2 linked regions of the Ammoniphilus sp. CFH 90114 genome follow. The protein of the gene in region 2 interacts with the protein of the main gene of each other region in a pairwise test. Links are inferred from orthologs where the notes say so. Each region holds a gene or a part of one and is shown on either strand. Other genes may lie near its edges.

What was found.
Region 1: the proteins of EIZ39_RS23460 (region 2) and recA interact in binary tests that used the Bacillus subtilis proteins (3 or more experiments, as listed by UniProt). The link is inferred for Ammoniphilus sp. CFH 90114 from one-to-one orthologs.

The regions. Positions count from the first base shown.
Region 1 is NZ_SDLI01000001.1:560,092-568,824, reverse strand. The notes cover bases 1,831-4,758. They hold recA (recombinase RecA), read right to left. Parts: upstream 3,860-4,758; coding sequence 2,801-3,859; downstream 1,831-2,800. Other genes in these bases: EIZ39_RS02950 (DEAD/DEAH box helicase), read right to left, coding at 4,115-4,758; EIZ39_RS02960 (RecX family transcriptional regulator), read right to left, coding at 1,956-2,624. Outside these bases: rny (ribonuclease Y), read right to left, coding at 134-1,681; more of EIZ39_RS02950, read right to left, coding at 4,759-5,701; EIZ39_RS02945 (competence/damage-inducible protein A), read right to left, coding at 5,719-6,969; pgsA (CDP-diacylglycerol--glycerol-3-phosphate 3-phosphatidyltransferase), read right to left, coding at 6,990-7,565; 30S ribosomal protein S12 methylthiotransferase RimO, read right to left, coding at 7,562-8,733. UniProt on the Bacillus subtilis protein: Multifunctional protein involved in homologous recombination, DNA repair and competence.
Region 2 is NZ_SDLI01000017.1:36,432-45,094, forward strand. Bases 3,337-6,194 are described here. They hold EIZ39_RS23460 (YveK family protein), read right to left. Parts: upstream 5,212-6,194; coding sequence 4,462-5,211; downstream 3,337-4,461. Other genes in these bases: EIZ39_RS23450 (tyrosine-protein phosphatase), read right to left, coding at 3,337-3,642; EIZ39_RS23455 (CpsD/CapB family tyrosine-protein kinase), read right to left, coding at 3,771-4,469; EIZ39_RS23465 (S-layer homology domain-containing protein), read right to left, coding at 5,955-6,194. Also shown: UTP--glucose-1-phosphate uridylyltransferase GalU, read right to left, coding at 1-635; EIZ39_RS23445 (polysaccharide biosynthesis protein), read right to left, coding at 661-2,484; more of EIZ39_RS23450, read right to left, coding at 2,878-3,336; more of EIZ39_RS23465, read right to left, coding at 6,195-8,252. UniProt on the Bacillus subtilis protein: Required for YwqD kinase activity. May bring YwqD and its substrates into contact. Probably involved in the regulation of capsular polysaccharide biosynthesis.

The sequences.
Region 1 (8,733 bases), on a different replicon or contig from region 2:
TTCACCTCAGTTTATCATTTTCCTTCTTTTTTCTGTTTATTCTAAGGTTAACCACATTGGGCAGCCCTATAAATATTTATAAATTTTTCGCAAACGCTAATAGACCAAAAAAATAAAGTGGCTCTTAGCCACTTTATTTTGCATATTCAACAGCTCTTGTTTCACGAATAACCGTTACCTTAATATGGCCAGGATAATCCAATTCACTTTCAATTTGCTTAGTAATCTCTCTTGCCAATCGATGTGCTTCCAAATCATCTACAACCTCTGGCTTCACCATAATACGGACTTCACGTCCTGCCTGGATCGCATACGACTTCTCCACCCCATCAAAGGATTCTGAGATTTCTTCAAGCTTCTCGAGTCTCTTGATGTAAGTTTCAAGCGTCTCTCTTCTCGCTCCTGGTCTTGCCGCAGAAAGAGCATCAGCAGCAGCTACCAACATGGCAATAACATTATCAGCCTCCACATCTCCATGGTGGGAAGCAATCGCATTAATGACATGAGGGTGTTCATTATACTTCTTGGCTAATTCTACACCAATTTCCACATGAGATCCTTCCACCTCATGGTCAATTGCTTTACCGATATCGTGTAACAAACCAGCACGCTTAGCAAGGATGATATCTTCACCAAGCTCGGCTGCCATCAATCCGCATAAATGAGCAACTTCAATAGAATGCTTAAGCACGTTCTGACCATAACTTGTACGATATCTTAATCGACCCATGATCTTAATTAAATCAGGGTGTAATCCATGGACTCCCGTCTCAAAGGTAGCTTGTTCTCCATATTCTCGAATTCGCTCATCCACTTCACGTCTAGACTTTTCAACCATTTCTTCAATACGTGCTGGGTGAATACGCCCATCAGCTACAAGCTTCTCGAGAGCAGACTTAGCAATTTCCCTCCGAATTGGGTCGAAGCCTGATAATATAACCGCTTCTGGTGTGTCATCAATAATTAAGTCAATTCCAGTCAATGTCTCAAGGGCACGTATATTTCGACCTTCTCTTCCGATAATTCTTCCCTTCATCTCATCGTTCGGTAGAGACACAACAGATACGGTTGTTTCGGCCACATGATCAGCTGCACAACGCTGAATAGCCGTTGTAATGATCTCTCTTGCCCGCTTGTCAGCTTCTTCTTTAGACTTTTGTTCAATGTCTTTTACGAGTATCGCACACTCGTGCTTAACTTCACTCTCAACTTGAGATAGGATAATGGACTTCGCTTCTTCTCTTGTTAGTCCCGATATCCTCTCTAGTTCAACTTTCTGAGTATTATAAAGTTCTTCCACTTTGCTTTGCAATTCTGAGATAGCTCGGTCTCTTTTTTCAAGTTCGACTTCTTTCCTCTCAAAATTATCCAATTTGCGGTCTAGAGTTTCTTCCTTTTGCAGGACACGTTTTTCTAAACGCTGAACCTCATTTCGTCTTTCACGATTCTCTTTCTCTGCTTCGGTGCGGACTTTATGCACCTCGTCCTTCGCTTCAAGAATTTTCTCTTTCTTAAGCGCTTCAGCTTCCTTCCCCGCCTGATCAAGAATCTGCTTAGCAGCTTCTTCTGCACTTGAGATCTTGGCTTCTGCTATGGACTTTCGAATTAGATAACCGATACCGACTCCGACCGCCGTGGATGCAAGCAGAATGGTAATTCCTCCAATACTTAGTAGATCCATCTGTTGTCACCTCCCTGCACCTGGGTCTTAAAGTCATTTTTCAATTTACACATAAACTTTCTCATTGAATTTTAGAAATAATTGTCCATAAGGGACTCAAATAGAAGTGTTCTAAAAATCAATTTGCATCTTACAGTAGTTATAAAAAAGAGTAAAGGTGAATATACCTTTTTATTTTACTGATAGAAAGTGAACATTGTCAAGAAATTACTAACTAATTATCATGAGGTGAGCTAGGATGAGCTACACTTGGGACCCTCACTAACACATAAACTTATTCTAGAAAGTCCTCTCCAACAGTATGAACTACCTCTAAAATCAAATCCAATGGAAAACCCTTCCTTTGTAAAAATGGAACTATTCTTTTTTTCATTTCATAGAGATTGGGAAATTTCTTTTGACTACATTTCTTATAAATCCAGTTCTCAATCATTTCTCTTTCTTCTTGACCAGTGAGTTGGTCTTCAAGCGCTTGATCAGCCAAATGATCATCTATACCACGTTGAATCAATTCCATCCGGAGTAGGCTTCTTCCCCGTGGCTTTAGCCTCTTTCTTTCCTCCACCCATTGAAGAGCATAGGATTGATCATCTAGATATTTTTTATCTTGTAAATAACTTATGATACCATCAATATCCTCACGCAGAAAACCTTTTCTCTGTAAATGCTCACTTACCTCTGTCGCGGTGCGCGGGCGGTAGCTCAAAAAGCGGAGCGCATATTGCATGGCTCGGTTTCGTTCTTCTGCAATCAGTACTTCCTTAATCTCTTCTGGATTAATCTCCCTACCTTTCATTAGCCGATACTTGACTAGAATGTCCTCATGTACCGCAAATGAAAATTCATGATTGATGTAAATGTTATAGCGAGATCTGTTCCTCTTTTGCTGTTCTATAGACGTTATTATTGTTGAATCATTTCCGTGCATTTGCTGCTCATACATTGATATCCCTACTTTATCATTATATCGGCCAAAAAAGAGGAACATTTCCGTTTAACAGCGCCTCAGGCCTTATATTTATATACTCACTACAATAAAACTATTGTTATGTTATACGTAAAAAAGCAGTCCGTTCCTCCTCCGAAGAAAACGATCAGACTGCTTCTTGCGACTTCTCTTTATTCAAAATCCAGCTCTAATTCATCAAGCGCATCCTCTTCTTTATCGTTCTGAGGTTGAATTACCGGATTATCCAGGCTATAATGCTCTCTTATTTGTTTTTCAATCTCAGCTGCAATCCCTGGATTATCCTTCAAAAACTGTTTAGAGTTCTCACGGCCCTGTCCTAAACGATCACCATTAAAGGAATACCAAGCACCGCTCTTATTGACGATATCCACATCTGCAGCAATATCTAATAAGCTTCCTTCATGCGAGATCCCTTCTCCGTACATAATATCGACCTCACAAACCTTAAAAGGAGGCGCAACTTTATTCTTTACCACTTTGATCTTTGTGCGATTACCCACCATATCATTGCCTTGTTTAATGGTATCTGCACGTCGAACATCTAAGCGTACACTAGAATAGAACTTCAAGGCTCTTCCACCTGGAGTGGTCTCAGGGTTACCAAACATCACGCCAACCTTCTCACGAAGCTGGTTAATAAAGATAGCAATAGCTTTAGACTTATTGATTGCCCCTGCTAACTTTCTTAATGCTTGAGACATTAATCTAGCTTGTAAACCGACATGGGAATCTCCCATTTCTCCTTCAATTTCTGCCTTCGGTACTAAAGCTGCAACGGAGTCTATTACGAGAATGTCAACAGCACCACTTCGCACTAACGCCTCAGCAATCTCTAACGCCTGTTCACCGGTATCTGGTTGAGATAATAATAATTCATCAATATTAACCCCTAGCTTCTGAGCGTAGACAGGGTCTAAAGCATGTTCCGCATCAATAAATGCAGCCTGTCCTCCGTTCTTCTGCACTGAAGCAATTGCGTGCAATGCTACGGTTGTTTTACCGGATGATTCTGGACCATATATTTCGATGATTCTTCCACGTGGGTAACCACCTATTCCAAGACTAATATCTAAAGCGATGGATCCGCTAGGTACGGTAGAAACTGTTGTTGAAGCAGCCATCTCCCCTAGCTTCATGATCGAACCTTTTCCGAATTGTTTCTCTATTTGGCGTAACGCCATATCTAAGGCAGCTTTTCTATCAGACAAAAAAGCTCTCCCCTTCCCTCAATTAGAGTAACGATAAAAAGCTACCTGCATAGCCCTATATCCTTCATATCTATGATACCTAAAATCACGGCACTTGCCAATAGTTTTTTACAAACAGATGTTCCCTTTTGGTGAAATGCGTTCTTTTAAACTGTTAATTAAAAATTACATGATTTTCAATGTTAAACAACCAAGATGCTGTCCATAAAAAAAGACTCCCCTACTAAGGAGAGCCTCTCTTAAGCCAGCAGGCATCTATGCTTTCGCGCCTCTTGGTTTTGCAGGTTCTACATTCACCCTCGCACCCTTAATCCTGGATTGACGAAGGGCCTCGTAAACGAATGGTGCTACTTCTTCAGTCACTTCAAAGAAGGTAAATTTTTCAAAGATATCGATACGTCCAATAGACTTAGAGGAAATCCCAACCATTTCTGACACTTCTTTGACTAAATCGTGCGGTTTAATGTCTACATTTCTTCCTACGTTCATAAAGAAGCGAACCATGCCTTTAGTGGCTCCAGTTTCTCCAAAGTTATACACTTCCTCTTCTTCACCTACTTGAAGCGAGGAGGAAAAGGCCGTGTAGAGAGCTGCAGAGGCAATTCTTTCCAGAGGAAACTTCTGTGAAAGTTCTTCTACGATACTGTTAAATAGGGATAAGTCCACATCTTGTGACAATAAAGAAACCATTTGATCTCTCCATTGTCCTTGTTGGCGCTCAGCAACCTCCTCTAAAGTAGGCACGTTGCGCGGCTGTATTAAAGATTTGGTTACTTTTTCAATCGTAATTAATTGCTTCATCTCTCTAGGAGTAACCAAAGTTAGCGCAATTCCCTTACGCCCTGCTCGACCGGTTCTTCCAATACGATGGACGTAGCTCTCTGGATCCTGAGGGATATCGTAATTGATAACATGAGTTACATTTCCTACGTCAATCCCTCTAGCAGCGACATCTGTAGCGACAAGCAATTCAATGGTTGAATCACGGAAAGCTTTCATCACGCGATCTCGTTGGGCTTGACTAAGATCCCCGTGTAGTCCATCCGCCATATAGCCCCTTTCTTGAAGGGCGTCAGTTAGTTCGTCTACACCGCGTTTAGTACGGCAGAAGACAATTCCTAACCCTATATCCTCACTGTCTAATATGCGACATAGACTTTCCATTTTATTGCGTTCTAGAACCTTATAATAGACTTGATCAATAAGAGGAGCGGTAACTTCTTTTCGATTGATGGCAACCGTTTCTGGGTCAGTCATATATCGTCTAGACAGATCTTTTATTTCATGTGGCATTGTTGCTGAAAATAATAAAGTCTGTCTAGTATTAGGCGTATGCCCAAGAATTTCTTTAATATCATCGATAAAGCCCATATCCAACATTTCGTCCGCCTCATCGAGTACAACCATACTTACTTCGTCTAGACGAAGGGTTTTTCTTCTCAAGTGATCTAATATTCTTCCAGGAGTCCCTATAACGACTTGAACACCTTGTTTTAATGTACGGATCTGATGACCAATGGATTGCCCACCATAAATAGGAAGTGTACGAGTACGCTTATACTTAGAGATTTTTCGAAGTTCACCCGAAACTTGAATGGCTAATTCACGGGTTGGAGTGAGTACAAGGGCCTGAACTTTAAGTTCGTTGGTCATTTTTTCGATGAGTGGTATTCCAAAAGCTGCCGTTTTTCCTGTTCCTGTTTGAGCTTGGCCTAACAGGTCTTTACCTTGAAGAATGAGAGGAATAGCTGAAGCTTGAATGGGAGATGGCTCCTCAAAGCCCATATCATGAATGGCTCTATGTACATTGCGATGTAGATCAAAATCTGAAAAAGTAATCATATTTTACCACCTTGTATTCAATTAATTTCGTTTCGTTCTTTTAACTGCTGGATGAGTAAGAAAAGACTATTTTTAGCAGCTCGAATTTGGATTCCTTCTCTTGTTCCAGAAAGTCGAAGCTCTAACGTTTCCTCACCGAATGCTGAGGAAATACCGATATAAACCAGTCCAACCGGCTTTTCTTCCGTTTGTCCAGGACCAGCTACTCCAGTAATCGATAAACCAATATCTGCATTCAACTTCAGTCTGACCTGCAAAGCCATCTTTTCAGCAACAGAAGCACTAACCGCTCCATCTTGATTAATTAAGCCTGAGGGGATATCTAACAACAACTCTTTAGCTTCAGCTGAGTAGCTCACAACTCCACCAACGAAAACTTCTGAAGAGCCTGGTATACTTGTAATCAAACGGCTAACCAGTCCACCAGTGCAGCTCTCTGCTAGAGCTAGCGTCAGCTTTTTTTCTTTTAACAGGTCAAAAGCAACACTCTCTAAAGTATCTTGGTTATATCCGTAGACATATTGCCCTACGCGACTATAGATTATCGACTCTAATTGGTGAATCATGTCATTAGCTATCTCAACCGTCTTCGTCTTAGCAGTTAACCGGATGGTCACTTCCCCTTCACTTGCTAACGGAGCAATTGTCGGATTAGTTTGATTATCAATAAGATCTAGTAAGGTTTCTTCAAGTGCCGACTCTCCAATTCCAAAAAAACGCAACACCTTAGAGTGAACAATCTGCTCATCTGGGAACAGCGTTTGTAGATAAGGTATACCATAAGAATCAAACATTGGATTTAATTCACGCGGCGGACCAGGCAATAAGATATAATGGAGCCCTTGCGCCTCTATGGCCATTCCTGGGGCCATCCCATGGTCATTGGGTAAGACTGTACAGCCATCGATAACCATCGCTTGTTTGCGATTATTCTCAGTCATAACAATACCGCGTCGAATAAAGAATTCTTCGATTCGCTGCATGGCTGTTTGGTCCAATACTAATGTTTTATGAATGCACTTAGCAATGGTCTCCTTAGTTAAATCATCCTTCGTTGGACCTAAGCCACCTGTAAAGATAATGATCTGGGAACGGCTCTGAGCCGCCTCTACGACTCTTCTAAGCCGATCTGTATTATCTCCGACTACCGAATGATAAAGGACATCCACTCCAAGCTCGGCCAGCTTCTTAGATATGTATTGTGCGTTTGTATTGGCGATCTGACCTAGTAGAAGCTCCGTACCGACCGCGATAATCTCCGCTCTCATTTCCCCTCACCCCTTTTTGTCTAACTAAAATCTATAACATGCTTATTTTTAACAAAGTAATCTACTCCTGAGAAGAGAGTAATAATAATGGCGGCCCAGACAGCAATGGTTGAGAAGGGAATACCTATATAGGAAAACGGGAAGTTATTGATCATGAGGGAACAGACGGCAACGATTTGCACTACCGTTTTCAACTTGCCCCAATTGCTCGCTGCAATGACTTGCCCTTCTGCTACAGCCACTAACCTGAGACCCGTTACAGCAAACTCTCGGCTGATAATAAGAATGGCCACCCATGCATCTAAACGTTGCATCTCCACTAACGATATGAGTACCGCAGAGATCAACAGTTTATCTGCCAATGGGTCAAGAAACTTACCAAGATTGGTAACCAGTTTCTTTTTTCGTGCAATGTAGCCATCCAGACCATCTGTGCTAGCAGCAATGATGAAAATCAATGTAGCGATAATTTCACTGTATGTAATTTTAAATGCTCCAATTGTAAAAACACCAAAATCAAAGCGTACCAGTAGGAAAAGCATCACTACTGGTACTAAAAAAATACGTGCCAAGGTTATCTTATTAGGTAGATTCAACCTAGACTTACCTCCCCCGACAAGTCATAATCGTAAGAATGCGTAATCTTTACCTTTGCTATTTGACCTAATGGACCCTTATACCCCGTCACGAATACTTCGCCGTCGATCTCTAGTGCATCAAATTGAGTTCGCCCAATGTAGATATCGTTTTTCCCATCATACTTCTCAATAAGAACATCTAAAACTTGACCTACGAATTGACCATTCCGGTCATTAGCAATTTCACGTTGAATCTCCATTAAAGTATTCGCACGGCGTTCCTTAGTTTCCTCATCAATCTGATCTCCAAGGCGATTAGCCGCGGTCCCCTCTTCCTGGGAATAAGTGAAGACTCCTAGACGGTCAAACTTCATCTCTTTCACAAATTCGCATAGACGTTCGAATTCTTCTTCCGTTTCACCAGGAAAACCAACAATAATTGAAGTTCGAATCGCCACTTGTCCAATTCTATCTCTCATTTTTCTTACTAGCTCACGAGTATCTCGTTGTCGACCTGGGCGACGCATTCTCTTTAAGATAGCGTCTTCGCTGTGCTGCAATGGCATGTCAATGTAGTTACAAATCTTCGGATTGTTTGCAATTACCTCTATGAGCTCATCCGTAAAGTACCCCGGATATGCATAATGAATTCTCACCCATTCAATACCATCCACCTTACTCACTTCCGTAAGTAACTGAGGAAGACGGTGATCGCCGTATAAATCCATACCATAGTTAGTCAAGTCCTGAGCAATTAAGCTGATCTCCTTAATGCCTTGTCGAGCTAAATCCTCGGCTTCACGAACAACGGACTCAATCGTACGTGAACGGAATTTCCCACGGAGTTGCGGGATAATACAGAAGGTACAAGTATTATCACATCCCTCAGCGATCTTTACATACGCTGTGTAGGTTCCTGCTTCGACCTTACGCCTAGCTACATCCTCATAGGAAAATGCAGGATTACCCACAAATACGGGTCTTTCCCCAATGAGAGACTTTTCAATAATATCCGTAATTTTATCGAAGTCGCCTGTACCTACAATACCATCGATCTCCGGCATCTCATCTAATAGCACTTCCTTGTAACGCTGCGTGAGACATCCTGCTACGATCAATGATTTTACGTTGCCTTTTTCCTTCAGGTCAGCCATATCGAGAATCGTATTAACCGACTCTTCCTTAG
Region 2 (8,663 bases):
ATCTTCGGACTCAAGATATACCGTCCCATAATAGCAAGATTCGAAGGAGCGACTTCCTTCTTCGGCTTTTCTACTAAGTTATTGACACTAAAGAATCGATCATGAATCTGCTTGGCATCCACGATCCCGTATCGTGAGACTTCATCATCGGGTACATGCTGCACCCCAATCACAGACGCGCGATAACGATCATACTGCTCGAGCATTTGCTTTAAGCAAGGCTTCTCGGCTTGGACGATGTCATCCCCAAGGAGAACGGCAAACGGCTCATTGCCGATGAACTTTCTGGCACACCAGATGGCGTGTCCTAAACCACGGGCTTCTTTTTGACGGATGTAATGAATATCAACCATTTGGGATGGTTTTTGCACTTCATTTAATAGATCCATTTTCCCTTTTTCTAATAGATTGTGCTCGAGTTCAAAGGAATTATCGAAATGATCCTCAATGGCACGCTTGCCTTTTCCGGTTACGATAATGATATCTTCAATTCCGGATTCTACGGCTTCTTCGACAATATATTGGATAGTTGGTTTATCAACTATCGGCAACATTTCTTTCGGCATGGCTTTGGTTGCTGGTAAGAAACGGGTTCCGAGTCCCGCTGCGGGTATTATGGCTTTTCTTACTCTCATAATGTTTGACTCCCCTCTAATCTCTTTATTTCGCTAGGGAAACTAACTTCTTGGCTTCCACTCGATTATTTGCTAAGTCCAATAATCGTTTCCTCAACACTTGGGTATCCATATCGACATTCTCAATGATCTCATAAATTTCATGAATATATAAGTTTGAAGTCTTTCCAATATAGATCTTCGGATACACCTGATGATCATGGACTTCGTTTTCATTCAATAGTTCTTCAAACAGCTTCTCGCCTGGACGAATCCCGCTAAAGTGAATGGGAATCTCATCCTCGGTATAACCGGATAGACGAATTAAATTTCTGGCCAAATCGACGATTTTCACGGGCTCGCCCATATCCAATACGAAGATCTCTCCGCCTTCGGCGAGAGCCCCGGCTTGGAGAACGAGTCGAGAGGCTTCCGGGATGGTCATGAAGTAGCGCTTCATCTCGGGATCGGTGACGGTGACTGGTCCGCCTTTTTTGATTTGTTCTTTAAACAACGGAATGACGCTTCCTCGACTGCCTAATACATTCCCGAATCTTACGGCGACAAAACGCGTATCACTTCGTTTATCGAGATCCTGAATAATCATCTCGGCCAATCGTTTCGTCGAACCCATGACATTGGTCGGGTTCACGGCTTTATCCGTGGAGATCATGACAAAGGTTTCAACGTGATGTACATCCGCGGCATCCGCGACATTTTTCGTTCCGATGATGTTGTTCTTCACAGCTTCTTCCGGATTACGCTCCATTAGCGGAACGTGCTTATGCGCAGCGGCATGAAATACGACATGAGGCTGGTGTTTCCCCATGATGTGAAACATCTTTTCTCGATCTTGGACATCGGCAATTTCGGTTATGTATTCTACGTCGTTGACGTTATTGGCCTTTAACTCCAATTCAATGGAATGAATGCTGTTTTCTCCATGTCCAAGCAAAATTAAGGTTCTCGGTTTGAATTTCGATACCTGACGACAGACCTCAGATCCAATGGATCCCCCGGCTCCGGTAACGAGGATAACATTCCCGGTGAGGTATTCAGCTATCGAATCTGAATCGAGCTGCACGGGTTCTCTTCCAAGTAAATCTTCGACCTGGACATCCCGGAAATCACTCACAGCGACTTTCCCGGTCATAAGGTCTTCAATCATCGGAACAATTTGGGTTTTGGCGCGGGTTTTATTGGCTTCCCCCACGATCAGATTCAATTCTTTTTTATTTAAAGAAGGAATGGCAATGATGATATTATCGACTTCCAACTCTTTCACTACGGTTTCGATCTGTTCCCGTCCACCCATGACTGGTAGACCCAAGATCTCAAGTTTATGTTTGGTAGGGTCATCATCTATAAAAGCGACCGGATAAAGCTCGGCGTTCGGATTTTGCTTCAGCTGTCTGGCGATCATCGTCCCCGCTGCACCGGCTCCGACGATCAGAGCTCTCTTTTTGTGACTGTTATCCACTTTGGACACATGACTATCTCGATACAATCTCCAAGAAAAACGAACGCCACCGATGAAGATGATATGCATCATCCAAGTGATGATCATGGCCCGATAGTACAACTCTTGAACGAGAGCAAATTGTACAAGGAGCGCAATCAAAATGGAAAACGTAACACCCTTAAAGACGGATATCAGCTCCCCCACACTCGCATACTTCCATACACGCTTATATAACTTGTAGCGACTAGCAAAATAATGATGACTGAAAAATAAGACCAAAGAACTGACGGCAATCACGAGCCCCGGCCTCTCTTTTGGCACCAGGATATAATGGCTCACATAGATCGAGCTGAGGACGATGATCGAATCAATCAAGATCAACGTTAGTAACCGCTTTTGGTAGGTCAAGGCAACCTGCCTCCTCACTGGGTGTTTTATGTCTGTTTTTAGATAATTATGTATTATTTGTATAATATTTCACAAAAGTAAAAAGGATAAATCCTCTTCCAAAAGGAGTAACCTTTACTCTCTTGGGAAGAAAATCCATCCTCGTGAAACTTGGCATGGAGCTCTCTGACTTGCTTCATCCTTATATATGTTGTATATTAAACAATCAAGAAAGCACTTTCACAACTTGTCTTTACCTTTAAAAGATAAATATTAAAGAATATCGGGCATCGAACCCGCCCTCACACCACACCACCGACCAGTCAGGTCTAAGGAGATCTTCTCCCACAGCGCAGCCGAGTGCCTACATCGATAAAGGATAGTAGACATTACCTCACTTGCTTCAGCAAGCATCTAAAATAATCCTAAGAACTTCTTCCTGATCTTTTCCGGGGTATGAACCTGACACTCTTTACCTGTGATGATCTTCTTCGCGGAATCCTGAAACCAGTCTACATATTCTTGGCCGAACTTCGCTTTCACCGTTTCATAGGCTTCACTTAAGATGACACCCCGACTTCCGGTATTGTGGGCATCCGAAGCAATGAAGTGCACTAAATGATGGTTTATCATATCAAAGCAACTCTTCTGAATCTTCTTTCCGAACTTCCCGGTTACACTAGCAGCGGTAAGCTGAGATAAGGCTCCTTGCTTGACCAATCGATAGAGTAGATTCGGGTTTTCTCTCATTTCCTTATTGCGTTCCGGATGTGGAATGATCGGTATGTATCCAGCCAGTTGAATCTGGAAGATGAGCTTCTCCAGATATCTAGGTACATGGTCATGAGGCAATTCTAAAAGAATATGTCGATGCTGGTCATTGAAGCTAAGCAATTGATTATTCTTTAAATCTTCCGGCACTTCTCCGTACACATGAATCTCCATTCCAGGAAGAAGGGTTAGAGGAATCTGGTGCTCTTTTAGTAAGGCATTCGCTTCTTCAAGTCGCTGGATGATCTTCTCCGGCGGATTCGTATACACATGATCCAGATGGTGAGGTGTCGCCACCACGGTCGTAATCCCATCAGCAACGGCTTGTTTGGCCATCGCCATCATATCTTCCGGATTCTGGGCTCCATCATCCAAGCCGAACAGGATGTGGGAATGAACATCAATCATAGACTTTCCTCCTAGAACATAAGTCCTATTGTCTAGAAAATATCACAGTTAAACGAAAGTTTCAATAGATTCCTATATATTCAATATAATGGGAAATCTATTTAAGGAGGAGAGTAGAGATCAACCCTCTACTTCTTCGCTCCATAATAATAGTAATAGTAGCTGTCCCCTTTGATCTGCTTGTTGTTCAGAACAACCCCAAGGATATTGGCTTTCGCATTTTCAAGCTGTTGTTTGGCCTTCACCGCAATCTCGCGGTTGGTCATACCCGAATTCACGACGAGGATCACACCGTCCACTTTGGAAGCCAGGATCTGAGCATCGGCTACCGCGATTAACGGTGGTGTATCAATGAGGATCTGATCATACTGGACACTTAACTCCTCTAGGAGTCTAGTCATGACCTTAGAATTCAGCATCTCGGCTGGATTCGGCGGAATCGGACCCGAGCTCATCACATCCAGATTCGGTGCTTCGGTCGCTTGAATGACATCTTCTAGTCGATCTTGTCCCGCTAAATAGGTGGTCAACCCTTGACGATTCGCCAGGTCAAACGTATGGTGAACCGTGGGTTTACGCAAGTCGGCATCAATTAAGAGAGTCCGCTTCTCGGATTGAGCCATCACGACTGCCAGGTTCGCTACGGTGGTGGATTTCCCTTCCGATGGACCGGTACTCGTGACCATTATGGTCTTCAACTCGCGATCAATCCCGGCAAATTGAATATTGGTTCGTAGCGTCTTATAGGCTTCCGAGATCGGAGACTTCGGCTTCTCCATTGTAATGAGATTTCGCTTTTGACTTTGAAGTGGCTTCTTCTTAAACATGGAGTTGCTTCCCTCCTACCTTGGCTTCAGCGGCTCCTCTGTCCCGCTCCTCTTCTAGCTCATCCATGGTCGCAATGCTTCCTAATACCGATAAGCCAAGGATGCGTTCGATGTCTTGTTCACTCTTTAGGGTGTTATCGAGGTACTCTAGTAAAAACACAATTCCAACCGCTGTCATTAAACCAACCACAAATGCAATCACCATATTCAGGAAGGGTTTAGGCTTGACAGGGCTATAGGTTTCCTGAGACTTGGCTTCGGCCAAGATCTGGACATTGTCGACGTTCATAATGGTTTGGATTTCGGTTTGGAAGGTACTGGCTATGCCATTGGCTATCAGTATCGCCTTCTCCGGATCAGGATCACTGACCGTAATCGACATGACCTGTGAATTTTGTACCGCGTTGACCTTGATCTTATTGCTAAGCTGACCCGCGGTCATCTCAAGACCCATGTTCTCAATCGCTTTTTCCAACACTCTTGGGCTCTTAATAATGACATTATAAGTTTCGATTAATTTCAAATTGGATTGGATATCACTAAAGTTCGGAACCAACATCTCACTCTGGCTTTCTTTCTTATTGACAAGCAGCTGGGTGGATGCTTCATAAATGGGTGTAATCACAAAGAAACTGACTAGTCCACTCGTCACGGTCGCCATTAAGGTTACCAAAATAATGATGACAAAACGTTTCTTTATGATTTCTACTATCTCTCTTAAATCAATCGTTGTTTCTTCCATTAGTATCTCCTTCATATCGAGTATTTTCTATGTATTCTCATTGATTACTTACATTATACGACAGGAATGGACATTATACACTACTTTCCTCCTAGATTCCCTACGAGGTATTTCATGGAACGATATCAATATACCATAGGATAGTCCTAAAAAGTAACTATTGTGTTCGACATTTTTCGCTAATTATCCGCGATTAACTTAGTTTTTCAACACAGATTTTACTATTTTTGACAACAAAAACATTATAACGAATAGAACCAAAGTATACCAGCAAAATTATCCGGTTCTAGGACAATAGGCACAGGTTAGGTAAATTGTGGTTAAAGGTGCTGGCGATTGAACTAAGGAAGCCAGCGGGATATGTTTCTATTACTAGAATTATAGGGTCTGAATTAAACAAAAATGAAAACAGGGGTCAGACCCGCCATAACCGAACCGGATGGGGAGTCAGACCCCTGTTTTTTTTAGGAGATAAGACGAGGTGACTATAAGCAAAGGGGTCAGACCCCTTTGAGTCATCCTATATGGTTAAGGCTGGCCTGTTTTTTTATCCAACAGCAGGCTAAGATTTTTCAATTATAAGAATGGGGTGTGCCCCCATTCTCCCCAAATCAAAGAGGTCAGACCCCAAAAAATTCGTGGGAGTCTGACCCCGGCTTTTTACTCAACAGCAAGCTAGCTTTCCTACCTTTTAAAAGAATGGAGTCTGACCCCATTCTCCCCCCTTTCTCCTTTTAAGTCTACTAATAAATCTTATTAATCACCGTCGCTGCCTCTGCCCGGTTCAATACGCCGTTCGGTCGGAAGGTCTGATCCGGGTAGCCGGTAATGATTTGGGATTGGACGACGGCTCCAATGAGTGTTTTATTCTTGATCTGGTTCTGGTCGCTAAAGGAGAGCGCGCTTGCGTCTCCTGTCAGCTTCATCGCTCGAGCGATCATGACGGCCATTTCCTCTCTGGTAATTGGTTTTCGAGGTTGAAAGTTCGATCCAAATTCACTTGGGACGATGATGCCTTGTGCGATCGCGGTTTGGATAAAGGAAGCTGCCCAGTAATAGGTTGGGATGTCGTTAAACGTTCCCTGTCCAGCTTGCAGCGTGTATCCTTTGGCTTTGACCAGCATGGTGACGAATTCTTCTCGATTCACGGTTTTTTCAGGGAGAAACGTTCCGTTCTCGTATCCTGACACGATGCCGTTCTCGAAGAGTCGATTGATGGCTGCTTTTGCCCAATGGGCTTGGGTATCCGATAAGATCAAGGAGAAATTCTCCATATAGCGGTCATTGATATACACGGCGTAGTCTTGGTTCGGCACCAAATTCGTGAATGACGCTTGAAAATTACTGGATGGCGTGGTTTTGACGATTTGATTTCCCGTTTTCAACACGACTTCCACGGTACCAGTGGTTCCTCTCCATTGAAGCAGAACGGATCTCTTCGTGAGATCCTTCCTTACCGAGAAGTTCGTCACCTTGTCCTTCAAGTCGGTACGGATCGCTTGGATGTACGTCCCATCTACATAGACCCGGTATTCGGTGTTATCCGTTAAGCCGGAGAAGGAAATGGATTGTCCTGACGTTGACTTTTCAAAAAGGGTTCGGTTGCTCGCATCTCGGAGCTCAACACGGACCGTTCCGGTAGACCCTTGCCAGGTAAATTCGGCCGTCGATTCAGTTTTGGATTTGACCTTGAAATCTCGGATGTCCTGAGACAGCTTGAACCGATCCACGTACACGCCTTCAATATACACATTGTAAGTGGTATTCGGAGAGAGTCCGCTAAAGGTGATCGCGCGATTGGACGTACTGCTATACTCTTCTACATCGTCTCTGCTCCCGTCGGTGAGCTCCACATACACCGTTCCCGATGTTCCCGTCCAGGTTAATTCGACTTTCGTACTGCTTAGCGGGTTTACCCTGAAGTTCTGCACATTCACATTCCCGACCAAATCTCGTATCCGGAAGTCATCCACATATCGATCGTTGATATAGACATCATACCTTGTATCATAGGAAAGACCGCTAAACGAAGCACTTCGATCGCGCGTCCACTCGTCATCTTCCTTGGAGTTTCCACGCCTAATCTCCACGTAGGTGTCTCCTGACGTGCCGCTCCAGGTGAGCTCTACTCTAGAGGTTCCGGTTCGTCTCACCTTCAATCCACTGGCTTGTCCTGAATGAGAAAGAACGGTCACTTCACAAGTCGCGGTCTTTCTCCCACTGTCTGTAGTCGCCGTGATCGTCGCTCTGCCTGGAGCCACAGGGGTGATGACACCATTGTTCACTCGTGCTACAGCCGCATCACTGGTAGACCAGGTTACGGAGCGATTCGTTGCATCTGCAGGGGTGACTGTTGCTGTTAAGGTGGTTGTGCCACTGTTCAGAAAGGTGCTCAGGCTGGTTCGGTTTAACTCGATCCGTTCCACCGCGACTCCTGTCACGGTTACTTCACTCGTTTTGGTAATTCCACCCTCGGCAGTGGTGGCTATAATCATGGTCTTGCCTGCCTTGAAGGGCGTGACTACCCCCTTCTGATCCACGTCGGCTACCGCTCTATTCGTGCTGACCCAGTTGACCTGTTGATTGGTGGCATTGGCCGGTTTAACCGCAGCGGTAAGCGTACCCGTCGGTCCCCCAGAAGTCAGATTCAACGTGGGAGGACTTAGTTCTAGATCCTTAACGGGTCCATAGACTTTAATTTCGCGAAAATCGGTTTTTCCGCCCTCCACCGTGCTGACGATGATCGTCGTAGTTCCTGCTGTAATCGGGGTTACCACGCCCTCCGAGTCCACCTTGGCGACTGCTGGATTCGTCGACGTCCATTTGACCGCTGAATTGGCCTCTGGAGGGGATACTATCGCCTTTAGCTCTACCGTCTTCCCCTCTTCTAGCAGCGGGACGGTATCCGGAGTAATCTTGACACTCGTGACCGAAACGGTGGATGCTAGCACCGACGCATGATGAGCGAATGGTAGAAAAAAGAGAAAGAAGGATACAAATAAAAAGCGATATATCAACCCACTGTTATAAGCGTTTAGCATACTGTTTCTCTCCTTACAAATCGATCTATTCCCCTTGACACAACAGACGAGCTTCCCTCTTCTTTTCTGTCAAAGGGACTCTCTTTATCATAGCAAAACCTTCCAAATTGAGCTATGAGAGGTTGGGGAGAAGAGAAAAGTAGAGATGACTATAAGCAAAGAGGTCAGACCCCGTTCTTCTCCATAGACGGACATACGGTACCTTGTTTCGTCCAAAACTACCTTCTTGATCAGGCTAAAGGACATAGAATCCTCTACTTCCTCGATTTACATCAAAAAGTAGCCTCATCCTTTCAAATAAAGGACCCCATGTCCGCTAGAACGTCAAAATCCCACTTTGTGGCCCGGATAGCGGATCGTATGTCCGATCACTTCACAAGGAAGAGGCTGCCCCTTAGGGACCGCCTCTTC